DNA from 3 places in the Streptomyces sp. NPDC046831 genome. Region 2 is predicted to be linked to each of the others. Evidence: riboswitches for the same ligand, from Rfam matches in the RefSeq annotation. Region 2 holds a riboswitch; each other region holds the start of a gene.
What was found. A riboswitch is a leader RNA that binds a small molecule or an ion and turns the genes downstream of it on or off. The one in region 2 is predicted to bind thiamine pyrophosphate.

Region 1 (5,683 bases), on a different contig from region 2:
ACCCGTCGTCGACCAGCGTCTCGGCGGCGTCCAGCAGCTCGATAGGGTCCGGCAGCAGCGTCCGCTCGTCGGCGATGACCTCCAGCTTGACCAGGTCGGTGCCGAGCGCCTCCCGGGCCAGCCGCGCCGTCAGCACGGCCTCACCGGCGGTGAAGCAGCCGGCCGTGTTCGGCAGCACCCGGATGCCCAGCCGCCGCAGCACCGACAGCACGGACCCGTGCACGGACGGGTCCACGCGCCGCATCGCGACCGTCGTCAGCTCCGTGCCGGAGGCGACGAGCGCCCGCTCGAGCACGTCCAGGCTGGGCGCGCCGCCCGTGCCCATGATCAGGCGCGAGGTGAGGGACAGGCCTCCGAGGAGGAAGGGGTCGTCGGCCACGGGTCAGCCTCCCTGGACGGCGGTGAGCACTTCGACACGGTCGCCCTCGGCCAGGACCGTGGCCGGCCACTGCGCGCGCGGGACGACGGTCTCGTTGAGGGCGGCGGCCACCCCGGACGGCGCCGCGGTCAGCGACCGGACGACGGCGTCGAGAGCCGTGCCCGGCGCGATCCCGCGCGGCTCCCCGTTGACGGAGACGGTCAGCGTGCCGGCGGTGCCGGCCGGCTTGTTCACGGTCATACGGGCTGCTCCGTGAGCGCGGTGGCCCCGAAACGCCTCGGGGTAAAGGGGCGGGCCTCCTCGGGCAGGTCGCCCGTGGTCAGGACGTGCGCCAGCGCGTCCCCGGTGACCGGGGTCAGCAGCACCCCGTTGCGGTAGTGGCCGGTGGCCAGCAGCAGCCCGTCCAGCGCCGTCGGGCCCAGCAGCGGCGCGTTGTCGGGGGAGCCGGGGCGCAGCCCGGCCCGCGTCTCGGTCAGCGGCAGCTCCGTGATGCCCGGGACCAGCTCGTGCGCGTCGCGCAGCAGCTCGTACACGCCGCCGGCCGTCACCGTCGTGTCCCAGCCCAGTTCCTCGCTGGTGGCGCCGACGACCAGCTCGCCGCTGAGCCGCGGCACCAGGTAGACGTGGCTGCCGCGCACCACGGCGCGCACGGTCCGGCTGAGGAAGGGCGCGTACCGCTTCGGCACGGTCAGCCGCAGCACCTGTCCCTTCACCGGCCGCACCGGCGGCAGCACGTCGTCCGGGACGCCCGCGAGCTGCCCGCTGAGGCTGCCGGCCGCCAGCACCACCCGGTCCGCGGCGAGCGCGGTGCCGTCACGCAGGACGCAGCCGGCGGCCCGCTCCCGCGCCACGGTGAGCCGCTCGGCCCAGGCCCGGTGGAAGACCACGCCCGCCCGCTCGCACGCCGCCACCAGCGCCGCCGCCAGCCGCCGCGGGTCGATCTGGTGGTCGCCGTCCACGCGGAGCCCGCCGCGCACGCCCGGGGCGAGCAGCGGCTCCAGCCGCCGGCACTCCCGCCCGGACAGCCACTCCGCGTCCAGGCCCGACTGCCGCTGCAGCGCGTGCAGGTCCCGCAGATGGGCGCGGTCGTCCGCGTCGAGCGCCACGGCGAGCGTGCCGCACCGGCGGTACCCGAGGTCGTGGCCGGTCAGCTCGGTCAGCTCGGCCGCGAAGTCCGGGTAGCGGCGGGCGGAGGCGAGGTTCAGCGCGAGCAGCGTCTGCTCGCCGTAGTGCAGTTCCGTGACGGCGGCCAGCATCCCGGCGGCCACCTGCGCGGCTCCGCCGCCCGGCTCGGGGTCCACCACGGCGGTGGCGAGCCCGCGCTGTGCCGAGCGCCAGGCCGTCACCAGCCCGATGAGCCCGCCCCCGAGCACGAGGACGTCTGACGTACGTGGAGACGACATGGGCGTCCAGCCCCTCCCTTCGCCGGCATGACCCGGATCAGGTTCGTACGGTCGGAGGCCGCCAGCCTCCCTCTCAGCCCGGTGCGTCCGGGCTCCCGCGAGTGCTTGTACCGTGGCCACCCTAGTCCTTGGACCAGCGCCTTCGTAAGGGAGTCCTTCCGCATGTCCCGCTCGCTCGACGGTCTCGTCCTCGCCCCCGTCGCCGACCAGGCGCCGGGGCAGGTGGGCACGCGCACCCGCTTCGCTTACCACGAGAAGGACGGCGAGATCTGGGCCGAGTACGCGGGCGGCGACGTCGTACGCGGGCATCTCGTGGGTACCAGGGAGGGTGACCGGCTCGACTTCCGGTACGTGCAGCTCAAGGCCGACGGCACCACGTCCAGCGGGCACTGCGTGTCGACGGTGGTCGAACTGCCCGACGGCCGGGTGCGGTTGGAGGAGACCTGGCGGTGGGAGTCGCAGCCGGGCAGCGGGACGAGCGTGGTGGAGCAGGTGGCTTGAGCAGCCGGCGGCAGCCGGCTGACCGCCGCGGCGGGCGGCGGCCGGTCCGCGGTCCGGCGCGGGCGGTGACCGCCGGTCCCGGCGCGGGAGCGGCCGGCGCGGCTGTGGAGCACGTCACGGCGCACGCCCCCTGTCTGACGCCGCGTCAGTTGACTAAGGTGATCAGGTGAGCGAGCAGACGCAGGAACAGGGCACGTCACAGCCGCGGCGGGTGGTCGTCGCCGGCGCGGGCATGGCCGGCGTGCAGACCGCGGTCGCCCTGCGCGAACAGGGCTTCCAGGGCACCGTGACGCTGATCGGCGCCGAGCCGCACCAGCCCTACGACCGGCCTCCGCTGTCCAAGGCCGTCCTGCTCGGCAAGGCCGAGGGCTCCGCCTTCGACGTCGACTTCGAGACCCTCGGCACCGAGGTGCGGCTCGGCTGCGAGGCCCTGGCCGTACGCCCCGACGCCCACGTCCTCGACACCTCCGCCGGCCCCGTCCCGTACGACGTCCTCGTCCTCGCGACGGGCGCCGAACCGATCCGGCTGCCCGGCACCGAGGACATGCCCGGCGTGCACCTGCTGCGCACCCTGGACGACGCCGAACGGCTGCGGCCCGTGCTCGCCCGGCAGCACGACGTCGTGGTCGTCGGAGCGGGCTGGATCGGCGCCGAGTTCGCCACGGCGGCCCGGGAGGCGGGCTGCGCCGTGACCGTCGTGGAAGCCGCCGACCGGCCGCTCGCGGGGGCACTGCCCGCCGACGTGGCCGCCCCGATGGCCGCCTGGTACGCCGACAGCGGCGCCGTGCTGCGCACGCACGCGCGCGTCGAGCACGTGGAACCGGGCGCGGTGGTGCTCGACGACGGCACGCGGCTGCCCGCGGGCGCCGTCGTCGTCGGCATCGGCGCGCGCCCCGCCACCGCCTGGCTGGCCGGCTCCGGCGTCGAACTGGGCGAGGACGGCGCGATCGTCGCCGACGAACACCTGCGCACCTCCGTGCCGGACGTGTACGCGGTCGGCGACTGCGCCTCCTTCCCCTCCCGGCGGTACGGCGAGCGCCTGCTGATCCACCACTGGGACAACGCCCTCCAGGGCCCCCGCACGGTCGCGGCCGGCATCGTCGGCGAGGCCCCGGCGGTCTACGACCCGGTGCCGTACTTCTGGTCGGAGCAGTTCGGCCGGTTCGTGCAGTACGCCGGCCACCACGCGTCGGCCGACACCACCGTCCGGCGGGGCGACCCGGCGGGCCCGGCGTGGACCGTCTGCTGGCTGCGCGAGGGGCGCCTGGTGGCCCTGCTCGCGGTGGGCCGGCCGCGGGACCTGGCCCAGGGCAGGCGCCTGATCGAGGCGGGCACGCCCATGGACGCGGAGCTGCTGGCGGACCCCGCGCGGCCCCTGAAGGCGGCGACGGCCTAGGTGTGCCGTCCGGCCCGCGTCGCCGTCCGGCGACGCGGACGGGCGGGAGGTCGGCGCCATGGCCGGGGGCGCGTGTCCCGGGTGGACGGCCCCGGCTTCCGAGTGTCGGTCGGAGATGGCACGCTTGATCCCGTGACCGAGATTGACACGAAGATCGATGCTCTCGTCCCCGCCTGGCTCACCCTCCCCGACATCGCCGAGATGCTCGGCGTCGAGGTGACGCGCGTGCGGCAGCTGGTCAAGGACGGCCAGCTCATCGCCGTGCGCCGGGGTGAGAACCGCGCGCTGCACGTGCCCGCCGACTTCATCGACGGGGACAAGGTCGTCAAGGGCCTGTCCGGCACCCTGACGCTCCTGCGCGACGACGGCTTCACGGACGAAGAGATGCTGGAGTGGCTCTTCACCGCCGACCCGACCCTGCCCGGCACGCCCGCGCAGGCCCTCAGGGAGAATCGCGGCACGGAGGTGAAGCGCCGCGCCCAGGCGCTCGCCGTCTGACCGAACGACACCGGCTCGTCCGGCCGTGACCCGGGGGGCCACGGCCGGGAGGGCCACAGCCATCGGGCCGCCCGGCCAGGGCCCGCGCGCGGACGCCGCGCCGGCCCCGGGCCGCCCGGCCAGGACCCGCGCGCGGGCGCCGCGCCGGCCGGCGCGGGCCGCGGCCCGTGCGCCACCACCGTCCGACACGACCGTCCGGGGGGACTCACGCATGCCCGACACCGCCGCCGCCACCGCCCGGGCCCGGCTCGCCGACGCCCGCCTCTACCTCTGCACGGACGCCCGCAGGCGCCAGGGCGACCTGCCCGAGTTCCTGGACGCGGTCCTGGCCGGCGGCGTCGACATCGTGCAGCTGCGCGACAAGGGCATGGAGGCGGCGGAGGAACTGGAGCACCTGGCGGTCCTCGCCGAGGCCTGCGCCCGCCACGGCAGGCTCCTCGCGGTCAACGACCGGGCGGACGTCGCCCACGCCGCCGGCTCCGACGTGCTGCATCTGGGCCAGGGCGACCTGCCGGTGCCGGCGGCCCGCGCGATCCTCGGCGAGGACGTCCTGATCGGCCGTTCCACGCACGCCGAGTCCGAGGCCGCCGCGGCCGCCGTCCAGGACGGCGTGGACTACTTCTGCACGGGGCCGTGCTGGCCCACCCCCACCAAGCCCGGCCGTCCCGCACCCGGCCTCGACCTGGTGCGCAGCACGGCGGCCCTCGGCACCGACCGGCCCTGGTTCGCCATCGGCGGCATCGACCTGGGCAACCTCGACGAGGTCCTTCAGGCCGGCGCCCGTCGCGTCGTCGTGGTCCGGGCGATCACCGAGGCGGACGACCCGGGTGCGGCGGCGGCCGAGTTCGCCGAGCGCCTGCGCCGGGCCTGAGGCGGCCCGCACCGGCCCGTGGTCCGCACGCGGGCTGCGCCGCGCGGCACCCCGCCGCGGTGCCGGATCACCCGAGTGGGTCCGCGGTGCCGGAGATCACCCGAGTGGGTCCGCGGTGCCGGATCACCCGAGAGGCTGCCGTGCGCGGGTGGTGCCCGCGGGTGACGCACCGCACCGGGCGCCGCGCCCGACCGAACGCAGCCGCACGACGCCTCCGGGTGTCTCGTCCGGCGGACGGAATGGTCCGCTTCCGCCCGGATTCCCGCCCCCACTGTCCGAGGCGTGGACAGCAGGCCGACAATTCGGTCAAATGACCGGCGTGCGGTTGGGGGACCGCCAACCCCTGGTTAACCTGCGACCATGGCCCTCGGAACCGCATCCACCAGGACTGATCGCGCCCGTACCGTGCGCGACATCCTCGCCGCCGGCAAGACGACGTACTCGTTCGAGTTCTCGGCGCCGAAGACGCCCAAGGGCGAGCGGAACCTGTGGAGCGCGCTGCGGAGGGTCGAGGCGGTCGCCCCGGACTTCGTCTCGGTGACCTACGGCGCGGGCGGTTCGACCCGCGCGGGCACGGTCAAGGAGACCGAGCAGATCGTCGCCGACACCACGCTCACCCCGGTGGCCCACCTCAC
Region 2 (5,683 bases):
TGCCCGACGGCTCGTCGACGTGCGAGCCCCAAGCCCTACGGAGCATCGGGGGATGCACATGAACAGCGTTCCGCAGCACCTGCTGAGCGAGGACCGCCAGGAGTACGAGCGGGTCCTCGATGAGGCGCTGCGCTCCGCACCGCACCGACCGGAACTGGCCGCCGCCGGACAGCGGCTCACCGTCGCCCAGCTGCGCACCATGGCGCTCAGCGCCACCGCCCTCATCACGGCGGCCGCGGCGAGCGAGTACCAGCACTACGTCGAGGTCCGCGAGGAGCTGCGGAATCCCGCGTCGTCGTCCACTCCGTCCCCGGTCCGCGAGACCGCTCCCGCCGATCCGGGCACGGTGGGGCTCGCCACCACCGCGGGAGAGGTAGCCGAGACGGCCGGCGCGGGAGCGGTCGCCGTCGTCGCCGTCCTCGCGCCCGTTCTCGCCGGCACCGCGGCGGCCATCTTCCTGCTGGTCGGATACGTCCTGAGGATGCTCGACCCCGCTCCGGCGTTCGCCCGGACCATGGTCACCACGGGCTGGGTGTTCGGCGCTCTGACGGCGGCGGCGATCCTCGTCGCCGGCGCCGGGCTGCTGCTCACCGCCCTGCGCAACCGCCCCTCGTTCCAGAGCGCGTCCTACGACGAGCTCGCCGAGGAGGTCGCCCGGGCCAGGGAGGCCTGGCGCGAGGCGCTGCTGGAACGTGGGATCCTGCCGTTCCTGCGCGAGGCTCTCGCCGGTCCCGGCTCCGACGGGGAGCGCCGCGGCGCCCCGGCAGAACCCGGTGGCCGCATACCGCGGCTCGGCTACGACCGTCCCGGCTTCAGCAGTCCCCACGACGGCGTGCCGAGCTCCCGGCCGAGCTTCAGCAGTCCCGATTTCACCAGCCCGGACTTCGGCGGTCCGGAGCACCGGCCGGAGTGACCGGCCCGGCGCCCTCAGCTCCGGCAGGGCCTGCGCCGGACCCCTGCCCCGGCAACGAAGCCGGCCCGTCGTGGTGCCCGTCCACCATGGCGGGCGGGCACCACCGCGGCCGTCGTCAGTCCGCGATCGGCAGGTACACCCGGTTGCCGGAGGCCGCGAACTCCTTCGCCTTCTGGGCCATACCCGCCTCGATCTCCGGCTGGGTGCTGCCGTGCTCGCGCCGGATGTCCTGCGAGATCTTCATCGAGCAGAACTTCGGGCCGCACATCGAGCAGAAGTGGGCCGTCTTGGCCGGCTCCGCCGGCAGCGTCTCGTCGTGGAACTCCCGTGCCGTGTCCGGGTCGAGGGCCAGATTGAACTGGTCCTCCCACCGGAACTCGAAGCGGGCGTCGGACAGCGCGTCGTCCCACTCCTGCGCACCGGCGTGCCCCTTGGCCAGGTCGGCCGCGTGGGCGGCGATCTTGTAGGTGATCACGCCGGTCTTGACGTCGTCACGGTTGGGCAGGCCCAGGTGCTCCTTGGGCGTGACGTAGCAGAGCATCGCCGTACCCCACCAGGCGATCATGGCGGCGCCGATGCCCGAGGTGATGTGGTCGTACGCCGGCGCGATGTCCGTCGTCAGCGGGCCGAGCGTGTAGAACGGAGCCTCCTCGCAGATCTCCTGCTGCAGGTCGATGTTCTCCTTGATCTTGTGCATCGGGACATGTCCCGGTCCCTCGATCATGGTCTGGACGTCGTGCCGCTTCGCGATCCGGTTGAGCTCGCCGAGGGTGCGGAGTTCCGCGAACTGCGCCTCGTCGTTGGCGTCGGCGATCGAACCGGGCCGCAGGCCGTCACCGAGGGAGTAGGTGACGTCGTAGGCGGCGAGGATTTCGCACAGCTCCTCGAAGTTCTCGTAGAGGAACGACTCCTTGTGGTGCGCCAGGCACCACGCGGCCATGATGGATCCGCCGCGCGAGACGATGCCGGTCTTGCGGTGGGCGGTCAGCGGAACGTACGCGAGGCGGACACCCGCGTGGACGGTCATGTAGTCGACGCCCTGTTCGGCCTGCTCGATGACCGTGTCCTTGTAGATCTCCCAGGTCAGTTCCTCAGCCCTGCCGTCGACCTTCTCCAGCGCCTGGTAGAGCGGCACCGTGCCGATGGGGACGGGGGAGTTGCGCAGCACCCACTCGCGAGTGGTGTGGATGTTGCGGCCGGTGGAGAGATCCATGACCGTGTCGGCGCCCCAGCGGGTCGCCCAGGTCATCTTCTCGACCTCCTCCTCGATGGAGGACGTCACCGCCGAGTTGCCTATGTTGGCGTTCACCTTCACCAGGAACCGCTTGCCGATGATCATCGGCTCGGTCTCGGGGTGGTTCACGTTGGCGGGGAGCACCGCGCGACCCGCCGCGATCTCCTCGCGTACGACCTCCGGGCTCACGTTCTCCCGGATGGCCACGTACTCCATCTCCGGCGTGATCTCCCCCCGGCGTGCGTACGCCAGTTGCGTCACCGCCCCGCCACCGCGGCCGCGGCGCGGCTGGCGGGGCCGCCCCGGGAAGATCGCGTCGAGGTTGCGCAGGCCGCCTCGCGGCGAGGTGTGCTTGATTCCGTCGTCCTCGGGCCGGACGGGGCGGCCCGCGTACTCCTCGGTGTCGCCGCGGGCGATGATCCAGTTCTCCCGCAGCGGCGGCAGTCCCCGGCGGACGTCGGTGTCGACGAGTGGATCGGTGTACGGGCCGGATGTGTCGTACAGGATGACGGACTGCCCGTTGGTCAGGTGCACCTGACGGACCGGCACCCGCAGGTCGGAGCGCGAGCCCTCGACGTACGTCTTGTGCCAGCCGACGGACCTGCTGGTCTCCCCGTCGCTGGAGATCTGCGTGGAGGCAGGCGTGCGTGCGTCCTTGTTGGTCATGAGACCTACTCCCTACGCCGGCATTACCCGGTAACAGGTTCGGCGGTCGACGCAGCGGTTCCCGTCTGCCGGTGCTTCGTGTGAAACATCGCTGGTTCCACGTGAAACATCGCGAAGACGGAGGTCAGCGCCCTCTCAGCCCGGTGCTCCGAGCTCCCGCGTGTGCAAAGGTGCCACCACGCTAGCGCCACTTCGGGCGCGGTGAACAGAGGACCCCGTCGTTCTTGCGATGATCGGGCGGTGACCTCGACACAGCAGTTCCCCTTTCCCCCGCCCGGGCCACGGCGCGGACACGGGCCGGCAGGCGGCTCGGGTGCGGATGGCGGCAACGGTCCCGCGGGCGGCCCCGGCCCGGACACGCACGGGTACGGACCCGGTGACGGCCGGAGCCACGGGCAGAGCGACGGCCGGAGCACCGGGCAGGGCGACGTGCGCCTCCAGGAGCTCGGCCACGGCCCCGGTCATGGGCCCGGTGACGGCCGGCAGCACCCGCCCGGGCATGAACCCGGGCACGGGCACGGGCACGGGCACAGTCACAGTCATGGCCCCGCCGCCCCCGTGTCGCAGCACCTCCGCAAGGTGATAGCGGCGATCCTCATCCCGTTCGCCGCTGCGGTGCTCGTCGGGCTCGGGGTGCTCTGGCCCGGCGGCGCCCCGGCGCACGAACGCAGCGGCGTCGGCTTCGACCGGCAGACCCAGCAGGCCACGGTCACCACGGTGATCGAGGTGAGCTGCAAGTCGGTGCACGCCTCCGGGGGCCCGCCCAGCGGTGCGGACCCCGCCGACGCGGGCTCGGCCGCGCAACAGCAGGACTCCGCCACCTGCAGGAAGGCGACGATCCGGGTCGACACGGGGCGCGACAAAGGCCGTACGTTCACCGAGATCGTGCAGCCGGACCAGTCGCGGCAGCTGAGCAAGGGGCAGAAGGTCGTGGTCGCCTACGAACCCTCCGCGCCCAGGGATCTGCAGTACTCGGTCACCGACGTCGACCGGGGCTTCCCCATGGCGCTGCTGGCCGGCGTCTTCGCACTCGCGGTGGTGATCGTCGGGCGGATGCGCGGCGTCATGGCGCTGGTGGCGCTGGCCATCAGTTTCCTGGTGCTGAACTTCTTCGTCCTGCCCGCGATCCTGCAGGGCTCCAACCCGCTGGTCGTGGCGGTGGTGGGTTCGAGCGCCATCATGCTGATCGCCCTCTACCTGTGTCACGGCCCGTCCGCCCGCACCTCCGTCGCAGTGCTCGGCACCCTCATCTCGCTGCTGCTGATCGGCGTCCTGGGCTCGCTGTTCATCGGCTGGGCGGCGCTGACCGGCAACACCGACGACAACACCGGCCTGATCCACGGCCTGTTCCCGTCGATCGACATGAGCGGTCTGCTGCTCGCCGGTGTCATCATCGGCTCACTGGGCGTGCTCGACGACGTGACGGTGACGCAGACCTCGGCGGTCTGGGAGCTCCACGAGGCCAATCCCGCCATGGGCTGGCGCGCGCTGTACCGGGCCGGCATCCGGATCGGGCGGGACCACATCGCGTCCGTGGTCAACACCCTCGTCCTCGCGTACGCCGGTGCCGCGCTGCCGTTGCTGCTGCTCTTCTCGATCGCGCAGAGCAGTGTCGGCACGGTCGCCAACAGCGAAGTGGTCGCCGAGGAGATCGTGCGCACCCTGGTGGGTTCCATCGGCCTGGTCGCCTCGGTCCCGGTCACCACCGCGCTCGCCGCCCTGATGGTCTCCGCGGACCGACCGGGGCCCGAGTCGCGGGCGACCGCGGGCGCGCAGCCGGTTCCGGCGCGCGGCGGTAAGGGCCGGCGCCGCAAGCACTGAAGGGGCTGGACGAACTGCATGGGCCGGCCCGGGGGCCGGGTCGGCCAGGTCGGCCGGAGTGACGCTGAAGCGTTACGTCACCGCACGCCCCGTCGCCGTCGCGCTTCAGCCGGCGCTCTGCTCCTCCGCCAGGATGCGATCCAGCGCCTCGTCGAGGTGGGCGTCGAAGTCGGCGAGCGCACCCTCCTGGCCCAGCGGCACGAGCTTGTCGGTGCGGTCGAGAAACGCCACCAGCGGGGCCGTCGACGAGCGGAACAGGGCGCGGTCGCCCCCGACCTGCAGACGGATCAGCACCTCGTTCGGGGAGTCGGTGCCGACGGGCGAGATCCGCACATCGCCGTCCCCGCACGGCGTCCCCACGCCGTCGATCAGCAGCTCACGCCCGAAGGCCCAGGTCACCGGGGCGTCCCCCGGCAGATGGAAAGTGAGCCGGACGGCATAGGGATCGCAGGTCTCGTACCGCAGCTCCACCGGGATGCGGAAGGAGAGCTCCTCCGACACGAGAAAGCTCATCATGACCTCTGCCTGTACGGACTCGCGCATCGCTACCCCGTCATCTGCCGTCGACTGGCCGGGAATCATCCCCGTAAACACTGTGGCATCTTGCTGAACGTACACAACAGATCACAACCAGTGAGTTTTCAGATGCTGATAGAGAGCGCCAGGGAGCCGAGCCGGCGTCCGGCCTCGCTCTGCAGTTGGTGGGCTGTGGGCAGCAGACGGTCGGCCTGGTGGGCGGGGAGGGAGAAGGCCAGCGTCGCGGCGGCCGTGCCCACCGTCACCGGGATCGCCGCGCAGACCGTCCCCAGCGCGTACTCCTGCCGCTCGGTCACCGGTTCCATGCGTCCCGTCCGCTCCAGACGGCGCAGGAAGGAGTGGTCGTCCCGGACTGTGTAGGGCGTGACCGAGCGCACCGGATAGCGGCTTAGGTGGTCACGGCGGGCCTCGTCGTCCAGCTGGGACAGCAGGCATTTGCCGATCGCGTGGGCGTGGCCCGTCTCTCGGAAGTCGGCCCACTCCGGCACCGCCGGGTTCCCGGGGCTCTCGGA
Region 3 (5,683 bases), on a different contig from region 2:
AGCAGCACCCGGCCGGAGTCGACCGGCTGGAGCCCGGCCACCGCCCGCAGCAGCGTCGACTTGCCGCTGCCGCTGGGTCCGAGGACGCACACGATCTCGTGCTCGGCGACCTCCAGGTCGACGGCGTCGAGCACGGCCCGTCCGTCGAAGCGGACGGTCGCGCCCCGCAGCGTGAGCAGCATCTAGAACTCCCCGCTCCGGTCGAGGGACGTCTCCCCGGCCACCTGGGTCCGGGACCGCAGGAGCAGTCGCTCCAGCACCAGCAGCGCCACCGCGCACACCACCATCAGGATCGTCGACAGGGCCATCGCCTGGCCGTAGTTGAGGTCGCCGGGCCGCCCCAGCAGGCGGGCCACGGCGACCGGCAGGGTCGGGTTGTCGGGCCGCGCGATGAACACGGTGGCGCCGAACTCGCCGAGGGACACCGCGAAGGCGAACCCGGCGGCGATCAGCAGCGCCCGCCGCACCAACGGCAGGTCCACCTCCCGCCACACCCGCCACGGCGAGGCGCCGAGCACGGCCGCGGCCTCCCGCAGCCGCGCGTCGACCGCCCGCAGCACCGGCAGCATGGTCCGCACGACGAAGGGGACGCCGACCAGGGCCTGCGCGAGCGGCACGAGGATCCACGAGGACCTGAGGTCAAGCGGCGGCTCGTCCAGCGCGATCAGGAACCCGAAGCCGACCGTCACCGCGGACACCCCGAGCGGCAGCATCAGCAGCGCGTCGAAGCCGCGCACGATCCGGCCCGCGTCCCGGCGGGTGAGGGCCGCCGCGGCCAGCCCGCCGATCACCACGGCGATCGCGGTGGCGGCGGCGGCGTACGACAGGGACGTGCCGACGGCGTGGATCGGGGCGACCAGGAAGGTGCCGCCGTCCGGGTCGGTCAGCGCCCGGTAGTAGCCGAAGCCGGGCGCGTCCAGCGACCGCTGCACGAGTACGGCGAGCGGCAGCAGCAGGAGCAGCAGCACGGTGGCGAGGACGCCGGCGAGCAGCGCCCACTGCCCGGCCCCGCGCGGGGGCCGGGCGGTCGTGGAGGCGTCGGTCAGCCGCAGAGCGGTCTCGCGCCGCCGTACGGTCCAGGCGTGCACGGCGAGGATCGCGCCCACCGCGAGGAACTGGACGATCGTCAGGACGGCGGCCGTGGACAGGTCGAAGATCTCGGAGGTCTGCCGGTAGATCTCCACCTCGAGGGTGGCGAAGGTGGGGCCGCCGAGGATCTGCACGACCCCGAAGGAGGTGAAGGTGAACAGGAAGACCATGAGCGCGGCGGCGGCCACGGCGGGCGCGAGCGCCGGCAGCGTGACCTTGCGCCACGCGGTCAGCGGGGAGGCGCCGAGCATGCGCGCGGCCTCCTCCTGCCGCGGGTCGAGCTGCGCCCACAGTCCGCCGACGGTGCGGACGACGACGGCGTAGTTGAAGAAGACGTGCGCGAGCAGGATGGCCCACACGGTCGTGTCGAGCCGCAGACCCCACAGCTCGTCGAGGAGTCCGCCACGCCCGACGAGGGCGAGGAACGCCGTCCCGACGACGACCGTGGGCAGCACGAAGGGCACGGTGACGACCGCCCGCAGGACCTGGCGGCCCGGGAAGTCCAGGCGGGCGAAGACGTAGGCCGCGGGCAGCGCGATCACCAGTGTGAGGGCGGTCGAGGCGGCCGCCTGCCAGGTGGTGAACCACAGCACGTGCCGGATGCCGCTCTGCCCGAGCACGTCCGCGATCCGCCCGGCCTGCCAGACGCCGTCGACCCGCAGGCCGCGCGCGACGATCGCCGCCACCGGGTAGGCGAAGAACACGGCGAAGAACGCGACCGGCCCGAGCATCAGCCCGAGCCGTGCCGCGCTCCCCGCCCGGCCCCTGCGCGGGGCTACTTCAGGACGAGCGACGTCCACGCCTTGACCCACTCGTCGCGGTGGTCGGCGATCTCGCCGGGGGCCATGGTCTGGGGGCTCCTGGCGGCCGGGCCGTACTGGGTGAACTCGGCGGGCACGGCCGCGCCCTCGGTCACGGGGTAGACGAACATGTTGAGCGGCATGTCCTCCTGGAACCGCCGGGAGATCAGGAAGTCGATGAGGGCCTTGCCGCCCTCGGTGTTGCGGGCGTTCCTCAGCAGTCCGGCGAACTCGATCTGCCGGAAGCAGGTGCCGGCCGCGACCCCGGTGGGGGCGGTCTTCGGCCTCGGGTCCGCGAAGACGACCTCGGCGGGCGGCGAGGAGGCGTACGAGACGACGAGCGGCCGGTCGCCCTTGGCCTTCCGGCCGCCGGCCGAGCCGGAGAACTCCTCGTTGTAGGCCTGCTCCCAGCCGTCGACGACCTTCACGCCGTTGGCCTCGAGCTTCTTCCAGTAGCCCTGCCAGCCGCCCCCGGCGGCGTCCCCGTCGCCGTACTTCGCCGCGCTGCCGAGGAGGAAGCCGAGGCCGGGCGAGGAGGTGGCGGCGTTCTCGGTGACGAGGAGGTTCTTGTAGGCCGGCTTGGTGAGGTCGTCGAAGGTCTGCGGCGGGGCCAGTCGGTGCCGGCTGAAGTACGCCTTGTCGTAGTTGACGCAGATGTCGCCGTAGTCGACCGGCGTGACCCGGTGCCTGCCCCGGTCGAGCTGGTAGGCCGCGCCGACCTTGTCGAGTCCCTCGGCCTCGTACGGCTGGAACAGCCCGTTGCCGAGCGCCCGCGACAGCAGCGTGTTGTCGACGCCGAAGAACACGTCGCCCTGCGGATGGTCCTTGGTGAGGACGGCCTTGTTGACGGCCTGGCCCGCGTCGCCGTCCTTGAGGACCTTGACGGTGTACCCGGACTCCTTCTCGAACTCCTTGATGACGTTCTCGGACACGGCCCACGAGTCGTGGCTGACCAGGGTCACGGTGCGGGAGTCGCCGCCGCTCCCGTCCGCGGAGCCGTTCGACGACCCGCAGGCGGACAGCGTGACGAGGCCGAGCCCGACCGCCACGGCCACGAAGGTCTTGGTGTGCACTTACTTCCTCCTGGAGTGACCAGGAAGAGACGCGGCCCTGCCCGGGGGCCCGCGGAGAAGGTCCGCGGGCCCCCGGGCAGGGCGCAACAGCTCGAGTGATGACCGATCTCCCTACCCAGAATGACCTGGGCGAGGTTCAGAGGGTCTGCGGCCTGTGTGCCGCACTCTCAGCGCTGTGGCGCTCCCCTGTCGGAATATGAAGATGTACGGATGTGAAGACGAGTCGAGTATGCGGTTCTGGGACCGCCTCAGACTACCTCTCGGTCGCCGCGAGCTGACCACACGCCCCGTCGATCTCCTGGCCCCGGGTGTCCCGGACGGTCACCGGGACCCCGTGGGCGGCGATCGCCTCGACGAACGCCTTCTCGTCCTCGGGCCGCGAGGCGGTCCACTTCGAGCCCGGCGTCGGGTTCAGCGGGATGAGGTTGACGTGCACGGGCCTGTTCTTGAGCAGCCGGCCGAGCCGGTCGCCACGCCACGCCTGGTCGTTGATGTCCCGGATGAGCGCGTACTCGATGGAGAGCCGGCGCCCGGACCTGGCGGCGTACTCGAACCCGGCGTCGAGCACCTCGCGCACCTTCCAGCGCGTGTTCACCGGCACGAGGGTGTCGCGCAGTTCGTCGTCGGGCGCGTGCAGGGAGATGGCGAGCCGGCACTTGAAGCCCTCGTCGGCGAACCGGTGGATGGCCGGCACCAGCCCGACCGTCGACACGGTGATCCCGCGCTGCGACAGCCCCAGCCCGTCCGGCTCGGGGTCGGTGAGCGCCCGGATGGCGCCGACGACGCGCTTGTAGTTCGCGAGGGGCTCGCCCATGCCCATGAAAACGATGTTGGACAGCCGCGCCGGACCGCCGGGCACCTCGCCGTCGCGCAGGGCCCGCATCCCGTCGACGATCTGGTGCACGATCTCGGCGGTGGACAGGTTGCGGTCCAGGCCCGCCTGCCCGGTGGCGCAGAACGGGCAGTTCATGCCGCAGCCCGCCTGCGAGCTGATGCACATGGTCACCCGGTCCGGGTACCGCATGAGCACCGACTCCACGAGCGTCCCGTCGAACAGCCGCCACAGGGTCTTGCGGGTGGTGCCCTGGTCGGTCGACAGGTGCCGGACGACGGTCATCAGCTCGGGGAGCAACGCCTCCCGCAGCCTGGCCCGTGAGCCGGCGGGGATGTCGGTCCACTGCTCGGGGTCGTGCGCGTACCGCGCGAAGTAGTGCTGCGAGAGCTGCTTGGCACGGAACGGCTTCTCGCCGATCTCGGCGACGGCCTCCTTGCGCTCGGCAGGCGTGAGGTCGGCAAGGTGCCGCGGCGGCTTCTTGGCTCCGCGCGGGGCGACGAAAGTGAGTTCTCCGGGCTTAGGCATGGCTGTACCAGTGTCGCAGATCGAACAGCGTGACCTGGGGCCTCGGCCTGCGTGACGGTCGCCATCGGCCCTTCCGGCCGGCCCCGGCCCTCCCCGGGCGGCCCGACCGGTTCGCCCCGGGTGTGTGGACCCGCAGGTCACGGCCCTCTTCCACTTGGCGGCCGACCGGGCGCACGGCCCCGCACGCGGTACACCCGAGGACGCCTCCGAGCACCGGGAGCCTCCCCCGCGGCGCGTACGGGTGGGCGCGCCGTCGGCTGCGGCCCGCATCCGCGGGCGCGGCAGGCGGGGAAGAGGGACCGTCCGGGTCGTGTACGGATTGGGGACCGAACGGCCCTTGCCGGTGGCGTTCCGTGCCCGTTGCCTGAGAGGGAGATTCGGGATGCCGGGAAGACGGGCACCGGAGGTGGTCGGAGTGCGAGACGTCCGCGGCTGGCTGTCGTGCGCCGGCTTCCGGGGCCGTCCCGCGACGCTCACGCTGGCGCTGGCCCTGCTCCCGGTGGTCCTGCTCGTGGTGGACGCGCTCACCCCGCCGGACATCCGCCTCGGTCCCCTCATGGTCGCGGCTCCGACGTTCGCGGCCGTCCTGTGCAGCACGCCCTGCGTCATCCTGGTGTGCGTCGTCGCCCTGACCTGCGCGGTGGTGGCCGCCGGCGTGAACGCCCAGCTGGACACCGCGAACTTCGCGGTGCAGATCGGCACCATCGCACTGATCAGCGTGGCCGCCGTGGCGGCCAGTGCCGTGCGGGTGCGCAGGGAGCGGGAGCTCGCCCAGTCGCGCTGGGTGGCCGAGGTCGCCCAGCGGGTGCTGCTGCACCCCCTGCCGCGCCGGACCGGGCCGTTCGACCTGGCGTCGCTGTACATGGCGGCGGACGAGGAGGCCGCCATCGGCGGGGACCTCTACGCGGCCACCCGCAACGGGCCGTGCGCGCGCATCCTGCTCGGGGACGTGCAGGGCAAGGGACTGGCCTCGCTGGAGATGGTCAGCTGCGTGGTCAACAGCTTCCGGCAGTCGGTCCGGCACGACAGCCCGCTGGTGGAGGTGGTGCGGGAGCTGGAGGCGACCTTCGTGGAGGACGTCGAGGAGCTGTCCGCCGCGGCGAACGCCGATCCCCGCTCGGGCAGTCCCTACGGCGACGAGGCCTTCGTGACCGCGGTCGTGCTGGAACTGCCCGACGAGGGCCCGATGCGCCTGGCGAACCTGGGCCATCCGCCGCCGCTGCTCATCAACGAGGGCACGGTCGCCGCCCTGGAGCCGACGGTCCCGGAACTCCCGCTGGGCCTGGGGATGCTGGACGGGCAGGAGGTCATGGTGGACCAGGCCGACCTCCCGCCGGGGGCGACTCTGCTGCTGTATACCG

Region 1: it holds a riboswitch for thiamine pyrophosphate, as region 2 does, so the genes downstream of both, thiO (glycine oxidase ThiO) here and thiC (phosphomethylpyrimidine synthase ThiC) in region 2, are expected to answer to the same signal.
Region 3: it holds a riboswitch for thiamine pyrophosphate, as region 2 does, so the genes downstream of both, ABZ920_RS17080 (thiamine ABC transporter substrate-binding protein) here and thiC (phosphomethylpyrimidine synthase ThiC) in region 2, are expected to answer to the same signal.

Annotation. Positions count from the first base shown of each region.
Region 1 covers NZ_JBEYXZ010000004.1:598-6,280, forward strand. The annotation lists gene ABZ920_RS05050 (thiazole synthase) at 1-379, opposite strand, end outside; gene thiS (sulfur carrier protein ThiS) at 383-583, opposite strand; gene thiO (glycine oxidase ThiO) at 616-1,782, opposite strand; TPP riboswitch at 1,780-1,891, opposite strand; gene ABZ920_RS05065 (hypothetical protein) at 1,945-2,283, shown strand; gene ABZ920_RS05070 (FAD-dependent oxidoreductase) at 2,450-3,679, shown strand; gene ABZ920_RS05075 (Rv2175c family DNA-binding protein) at 3,812-4,177, shown strand; gene thiE (thiamine phosphate synthase) at 4,389-5,048, shown strand; gene metF (methylenetetrahydrofolate reductase [NAD(P)H]) at 5,409-5,683, shown strand, end outside.
Region 2 covers NZ_JBEYXZ010000009.1:124,861-130,543, reverse strand. The annotation lists gene ABZ920_RS11310 (hypothetical protein) at 53-913, shown strand; gene thiC (phosphomethylpyrimidine synthase ThiC) at 1,029-2,813, opposite strand; TPP riboswitch at 2,806-2,983, opposite strand; gene ABZ920_RS11300 (YibE/F family protein) at 3,054-4,634, shown strand; gene ABZ920_RS11295 (SsgA family sporulation/cell division regulator) at 4,740-5,177, opposite strand; gene ABZ920_RS11290 (helix-turn-helix domain-containing protein) at 5,276-5,683, opposite strand, start outside.
Region 3 covers NZ_JBEYXZ010000017.1:92,430-98,112, reverse strand. The annotation lists gene ABZ920_RS17090 (ABC transporter ATP-binding protein) at 1-182, opposite strand, end outside; gene ABZ920_RS17085 (iron ABC transporter permease) at 183-1,889, opposite strand; gene ABZ920_RS17080 (thiamine ABC transporter substrate-binding protein) at 1,865-2,962, opposite strand; TPP riboswitch at 3,053-3,160, opposite strand; gene rlmN (23S rRNA (adenine(2503)-C(2))-methyltransferase RlmN) at 3,216-4,322, opposite strand; gene ABZ920_RS17070 (PP2C family protein-serine/threonine phosphatase) at 4,738-5,683, shown strand, end outside.